Regions from separate parts of the Bradyrhizobium sp. CCBAU 51753 genome, predicted to be linked through region 2. Evidence: predicted binding sites of a transcription regulator. Region 2 holds the regulator's gene; each other region holds the start of a gene.

Region 1 (2,265 bases), 3.8 Mb from region 2:
AGCTCGAGGAAGCCTGGCGGCGGCATGGCAGCGGCCTGTTCAATCCGGCGCGACTGAAACTGATGGAGGCGCCGCAGGCCTATTGGAGGAACCTGCCTGAGGATTCGATCATTAGGCCCCTAATCGAAGACGCGATGCGAATGACGAGCGGCCCCTTCATCGCCCGCAAGGCGACGGAGCCGCGTCAGCCCGAGCAGCAACGGCAGGATGAGCCGATGGCGAGACGAGAGGCCCACGACACGCTTGCGGCGCTACGCCAGGAGGCCGCCGATTGCCGCGCCTGTCCGCTGTGGAAAGACGCGACCCAGACCGTGTTCGGCGAGGGCCGGCAGACCGCGTCGATGATGCTGGTCGGCGAGCAGCCCGGCGACAAGGAAGATCTCGCCGGAAAACCCTTCGTCGGCCCGGCCGGACTGATGCTCGATCGCGCGCTGGAGGAGGCCGGCATCGATCGCCGCAAAGTCTATGTCACCAACGCGGTAAAGCATTTCAAATTCGTGCCGCGCGGAAAAATCCGGCTGCACCAGAAGCCGAACACGCCGGAGATCCGCGCCTGCCGGCAATGGTACGAACGCGAGCTCGCCGCCATCAAGCCCGACCTCGTGGTGGCGCTCGGCGCCACTGCGGCGCAAAGCGTGCTGGGCAAGATCACGCCGATCAACAAAAACCGCGGCCGTCCGATCGAGCACGATGGAACCAAGGTGCTCGTGACCGTGCACCCCTCCTATTTGCTAAGACTGCCGGATGAGGAGGCCAAGGCGCGGGAGTATCAGCGTTTTATAGACGATCTAAAAATCGCGGCGGGCCTGCTGCGCCGCGCGGCGCACGCCGCGTGACATGCAACCGTATGGAATCCCTGTAGAACCAACGCTTGCGTGAGACCGTTGGTGAGAATGTTATAAAGACTCACAAACCACTACAACCTTTAATTGATCTGTGCTACGATAGCATTTCCAAGGATCGGGCGTCATGTTCACGCCATGACGTTCCCTGAGGTTCGCGCGCCGCACGGTTCGACTAGCCCCAGCTGCGCGGCGCGCGACCTCGCTTCCGCCCCCTCCCCGCGATGCCGCCGTTTCCCGCCACGGGCGCGATCTGCGCCGGATGGCGGCGCGTGTTTCATGGCAATATTCATGACGTGATGCGGCGCGTGCGGCCACGACGCTCAGACTGTGCGAACGTTATCAAGGGGAAGCACGAAGATTCAGCGCATCGAGCGCGGCGCCCGCCCAGATGCTTGCTGCAGCTGCACAAATCAACGTTGCTACTGTCATCTAACCTTCAAGTCCCTCAGTCAAAACTGGGCCTCACACTGTATGTGAGGGGCGTCAGAATGACCGATATTACAGCCAATTCTTCGATGGCCGACGGAGCGCCGATCCAACCGGCGTCACGGCCCAATCTCGACAAGGGTTTTAACCCGCTCACCATGATCATCTTCTTCGGCATTCTTGCCGTGGGGCTCTTGTACGTTGCCTACAGCATCTACGCCGACGTCGATGCCACCGGCACCAGGGTCACCTCCTACCTGCCCTACATTCTGCTGCTCGTTGCGCTGCTGATCGCGCTCGGCTTCGAGTTCGTCAACGGCTTCCACGACACCGCCAACGCGGTGGCCACCGTGATCTACACCCACTCGCTGCCGGCGGAAGCCGCGGTGATGTGGTCCGGCCTGTTCAACTTCCTCGGCGTGCTGACCTCGAGCGGCGCGGTGGCGTTCGGCATCGTCTCGCTGCTGCCGGTGGAGTTGATCCTGCAGGTCGGCTCCAGCGCCGGCTTCGCCATGGTGTTCGCGCTGTTGATCGCCGCGATCCTGTGGAATCTCGGCACCTGGTATTTCGGCCTGCCGGCCTCCTCCTCGCACACGCTGATCGGCTCGATCATCGGCGTCGGCGTCGCCAACGCGCTGCTGCGCGGCCGCGACGGCACCTCGGGCGTGGACTGGGGCAAGGCGACCGAGATCGGCTACGCGCTGCTGCTGTCGCCGCTGGTCGGCTTCATCTGCGCCGCCGTGCTGCTGCTGCTGCTCAAGATGATCGTCAAGAACCCGGCGCTGTATGCCGCCCCTGAGGGTCACAAGGCGCCGCCGCTCTGGATCCGCGGCCTCTTGATCCTGACCTGCACCGGCGTCAGCTTCGCCCACGGCTCCAACGACGGCCAGAAGGGCATGGGCCTGATCATGCTGATCCTGATCGGCACCGTGCCGACCGCCTACGCGCTGAACCGCGCGCTGCCGGACAGCCAGGTGGTCAAGTTCCAGCAGAC
Region 2 (2,265 bases):
GGTACGACATCTCGTGCGGCAGTACTGGACCCTCTTAGTAGCCATTTGTTCTGCGTGAACGTTCGGGCGCAACAGCACGCCCGGCGAGGGCTAAGGGATTCTGACCGCGGGGATTTTGACAGATTTGGCTCGCAGCGCCGCTCCCATCACCGGCCGGCGCACCGCGAAAGGAAGAATGCGATGACGGTATTGACCTGGTCCGACGATCGCGTCGAGCAGCTGAAGAAGCTCTGGGAGAGTGGCCTCTCCGCCAGCCAGATCGCGGCGGAACTCGGCAATGTGACGCGAAACGCCGTGATCGGCAAAGTCCATCGGCTCGGCCTGTCCGGCCGCGCCAAGGCGCCCTCCACCGCCGCGCCGCGGCAGCGCAAGGCCCGTCCCGCCCAGCACATGATGCGGGTGGCGCGCCCGGTCTCGCGCGGCAACACCGCGCTGGCGCAGGCTTTCGAGGTCGAACTCGAGCCGGATCCGATCGCCTACGACAACGTGGTGCCGATGAGCCAGCGGCTGTCGCTGCTGGAGCTGAACGAGGCCACCTGCCATTGGCCGGTCGGCGATCCCTCGAGCCCGGAATTCTTCTTCTGCGGCGGCAAGGCGCTCACCGGCCTGCCCTATTGCGCGCACCACTCGCGCGTCGCTTACCAGCCCGCCGGCGATCGCCGCCGGCCGTCGAACAAGCCGCAGCTCAAATAGGCCGACGACGAAACCAGCGACGACGTCAAAAAAGAAATCCCCGCGAAGGCGGGGATTTTTTTGTTGCAGCGGTCGGACCGGGCCTTACGGCTGCGGCTCGGCCTTGGCAAAACGGTCGTCGAGGGCGTAGCCGGCGCCGCGCACGGTGCGGATCGGATCCTGCTCGCGGCCCGGATTGAGCAGCTTGCGCAGGCGGCCGATATGCACGTCAACGGTCCGCTCGTCGATATAGATGTCGCGGCCCCAGACGCTGTCGAGCAGCTGCTCGCGGCTGAACACGCGGCCGGGATGCTCGAGGAAGAATTCGAGCAGCCGATATTCGGTCGGGCCGAGATCGATCGGGCGGCCGGAGCGCGCAACGCGGCGCTTCTCTCGGTCGAGCTCGATGTCGCCATAGGTCAGCACGGTGGCGAGCCGCTCGGGGCTGGCGCGGCGCAGCAGGCCCTTCACCCGCGCCAGGAGCTCCGGCACCGAGAACGGCTTGACGATATAATCGTCGGCGCCGGTGGCCAGCCCACGCACCCGCTCGCTCTCCTCGCCGCGCGCGGTCAGCATGATGATCGGCAGCTGCTTGGTCTCGGGACGTGCCCGCAAGCGGCGGCAGAGCTCGATGCCGGACAGGCCCGGCAGCATCCAGTCGAGCACCACGAGATCGGGAACGCGCTCCTTGAGGCGGGTGTCGGCATCGTCGCCGCGCCCGACCGTTTCGACATCGTAGCCTTCCGCGTCGAGGTTGTAGCGCAACAGCGTTGTCAGCGCTTCCTCGTCTTCGACTACCAGAATGCGTGCGCTCATCGGTCTAAGTTCTCTCTATCTTGATCCGTTGCCCAGACGCAAAACCGAAACGCTCATCGTCCTGATGAGCACGATCTTGTCGGAAAACCGGTACCCACTTTTCCGGATCGTGCTTCAGTTACCCGGCACCGTGGTCGCAAAGTTGGTCATGTCGCCCTTCGGGCGCTTGTCGGTGATTTGCTGGCCCTCGATCATGTAGAACACGGTCTCGGCGATGTTGGTGGCGTGGTCGCCGATCCGCTCGATATTCTTGGCGCAGAACATCAGGTGGATGCAGAACGAGATGTTGCGCGGATCTTCCATCATGTAGGTGAGCAGCTCGCGGAACAGCGAGGTGCAGATCGCGTCGACCTCCTCGTCGCCCTTCCAGACGTTCATCGCCGCCGGCAAATCGTGCGCGGCGTAGGCGTCGAGCACCGACTTGACCTGCGACAGCACGAGGTCGGTCATGTGCTCGAGGCCGCGGATCAGCTTCAGCGGCTGGAAATCGCTCTCCAGCGCCGCGACGCGCTTGCCCATGTTCTTGGCGAGGTCGCCGATCCGCTCGAGGTCGGTGGCCACCCGCATCGCGCTGACGATCTCGCGCAGGTCGATCGCCATCGGCTGGCGCCGCGCGATCGTCAGCACCGCGCGCTCTTCGATGACGCGCTGCAGGCTGTCGATCTCGATGTCGGCGGCGACCACGCGCTTGCCGAGCGCGACGTCGCGGCGGATCAGCGCATCGACCGACTCGGTGATCATGCGCTCGACCAGGCCGCCCATCTCGGCGACCAGGCG
Region 3 (2,265 bases), 2.8 Mb from region 2:
GATCGCCGCCTGAACGTCGCGGGATCGACCGCTCGAGCGTGCCGGTCTCGAAGATCGCCGCGGTCCCGGCCGGTGCCGCGAGCATCTCGACGACGCGCGCGGCGCTCTCCGCGGCATTGGCGCAGGCGACCCGGAACAGCACCCGCGCTTCAATCAGGCGATCGCCGCCGGCATCGACCGCGGCCATCAGCTCGGTCATCGCCTCGATCAGCAGCGCCCGGGCAGACCGCACTGCGGCCTCGGCACGGCCGACCAGTGCCTGAACCAGTTCGCTGTCGCGGAGCTGGCCGCCGCCAGCCATCCGCGGCTTCTTGCCGGCGAGCGCAATAAAGGCGTCGAGCGCGCCGCGGGCGATTCCGAGCGGCACCACCGAGACCGTCCACGGAAACGCCGACAGCGCCGGCAGGCGATAGATGATGCCGGACTGCGTTGGCTGACAATCGATCAGGGGATGGACGTGGCTCGCGGGCACGAAGCCGTCCTCGACCTCGAAATCGCAGCTTCCGGTCCCGCGCAATCCGGATACGAACCAGGTGTCGTGAACGCGGACCTCGGCGCGATCGAAGTAGCAGCACAGCGACGGGCCGTCCTTGCCGTCGGGCCCCTTCACGCTGGCGAGCCCCATGAACCGCGTCGCATGATGCGCGCCGCTGCCGAACGGCCAGCGCCCGCTGACGCGGTAGCCGCCCTCGACCTCCACCGCCGTTCCGACCGCACCGGTGGCGCTGGCGATGAAGGCCATTGGTTCGGCGAACCAGCTCCGCACCACGTCTGCGGGCAGGTAGCCGCCGATCCGGCTCATGCCGGCGCCGTTGCCGACCAGCCAGCCGACCGAGCCGTCAAGCGCGGACGCCGCCTCCACGATGGTCATGAAGTCGAATGGCGAGAATTCCGGCCCGCCGAGCGCCTTCGGCAAATACAGCCGAAACAGTCCGGCCTCGGCCAGCGCCCGGAAGACGGCATCGGGGAGCCTGCGCTCGCGATCGAAATGCTGCCGTTGCTCGGCGATCAGCGGCGCCAGCCGCGCCACCGCGGCAAGATGGTCCGCAACACTGGCTTCCGCGCGTGCATGCATGATGCCCTCTCCAGCCGGAACATGCAGATTGTCGGACAACCTCTCGGGCCGCGCAAATCCGAAGAATTCAGCCACAGATGAACTGAATTCACCCAGACTTCTCCCATGCGCAAGCTCCCGCCGCTGACCGGACGCATCCGCGTGTCAGGCGCCCGCCCATTGTCATCTCATCGTCATGAAATGTGCCGACAGGTTCAGCCGGACCAGTTTCGGGGACTCGCATGGACTACTTCAAACGCTTCAACTTCCTGTTCGCCGCGCCGGTGTTCGAATCGGACGATCTCGAAGGCATCCGCTTCAACCAGATCATCAGCGAGATCGAGCGCTCCGGCTTCGAGGTGGTCCGCGCCCGCAAGCTGGAGGATGCCGAGATCGCGGTGCAGACCGATGCCGCAATCGGCTGCATGGTGGTCGACTGGGGCAAGAAGGGACTTGAGGGCAAGACGGCCGCGCTGATCAATCTGATGCGCCGGCGCGGCCTCGACTTCCCGATCATCCTGTTGATCCGCCGCAAGCGGTTCGAGGACCTGCCGGTCGAGGTGCTCGATTTCATCGACGGCTACGTGTTCCTGTCGGAGGAAACCCCGCCCTTCATCGCGAAAAACCTGATCAGCCGGCTCAAGCAATACGCCGAGAACCTGAAGACGCCGTTCTTCGGGGCGCTGGTCGACTATGCCGAGGAAGGCAACCAGCTCTGGACCTGCCCCGGCCATAATGGCGGCGTGTTCTACAGCCGCAGCCCGATCGGCCGTGTGTTCGTCGAGCATCTCGGCGAGGCGGTGTTTCGCGACGACCTCGACAATTCCGTGCTCGACCTCGGCGACCTCCTCACCCATGAGGGGCCGGCACTGAAGGCGCAGAAGGAGGCGGCGCGGATCTTTGGCGCTGAAAAGACCTATTTCGTGCTCAACGGTACCTCGACCTCGAACAAGGTCGCGCTCGGCTCGCTGGTCACCGACGGCGACCTCGTGCTGTTCGACCGCAACAACCACAAGGCCGCCCATCACGGCGCGCTGCTGATCGGCGGCGGCATCCCGGTCTATGTGCCCACCGTGCGCAACGCCTGGGGCCTGATCGGCCCGATGCGCTGGGATCTGCTCGACGAAGGTGCGCTGCGCGACCACATCCGCAAGCACCCGCTCGTCAAGGATGAGAACGCCTGGAAGAAGCCCCGCCCGTTCCGCGTCGCG

What was found. The regulator PhoB, encoded in region 2, activates phosphate uptake and scavenging genes when phosphate is short. The targets are predictions, from matches to a motif close to TGTCATNNANCTGTCAT.
Region 1: XH93_RS15030 (inorganic phosphate transporter) is a predicted target of PhoB. The motif match lies at 1,269-1,285, and genes of this name have one in related genera.
Region 3: XH93_RS26825 (Orn/Lys/Arg decarboxylase N-terminal domain-containing protein) is a predicted target of PhoB. The motif match lies at 1,236-1,252, and genes of this name have one in related genera.

What each region holds. Positions count from the first base shown of each region.
Region 1 is NZ_CP030037.1:3,385,835-3,388,099, reverse strand. It holds gene XH93_RS15035 (UdgX family uracil-DNA binding protein) at 1-836, shown strand, start outside; gene XH93_RS15030 (inorganic phosphate transporter) at 1,334-2,265, shown strand, end outside.
Region 2 is NZ_CP030037.1:8,658,799-8,661,063, forward strand. It holds gene XH93_RS39815 (GcrA family cell cycle regulator) at 181-693, shown strand; gene phoB (phosphate regulon transcriptional regulator PhoB) at 778-1,488, opposite strand; gene phoU (phosphate signaling complex protein PhoU) at 1,603-2,265, opposite strand, start outside.
Region 3 is NZ_CP030037.1:5,871,089-5,873,353, forward strand. It holds partial or broken gene XH93_RS43140 (acyl-CoA dehydrogenase family protein) at 86-1,075, opposite strand; gene XH93_RS26825 (Orn/Lys/Arg decarboxylase N-terminal domain-containing protein) at 1,297-2,265, shown strand, end outside.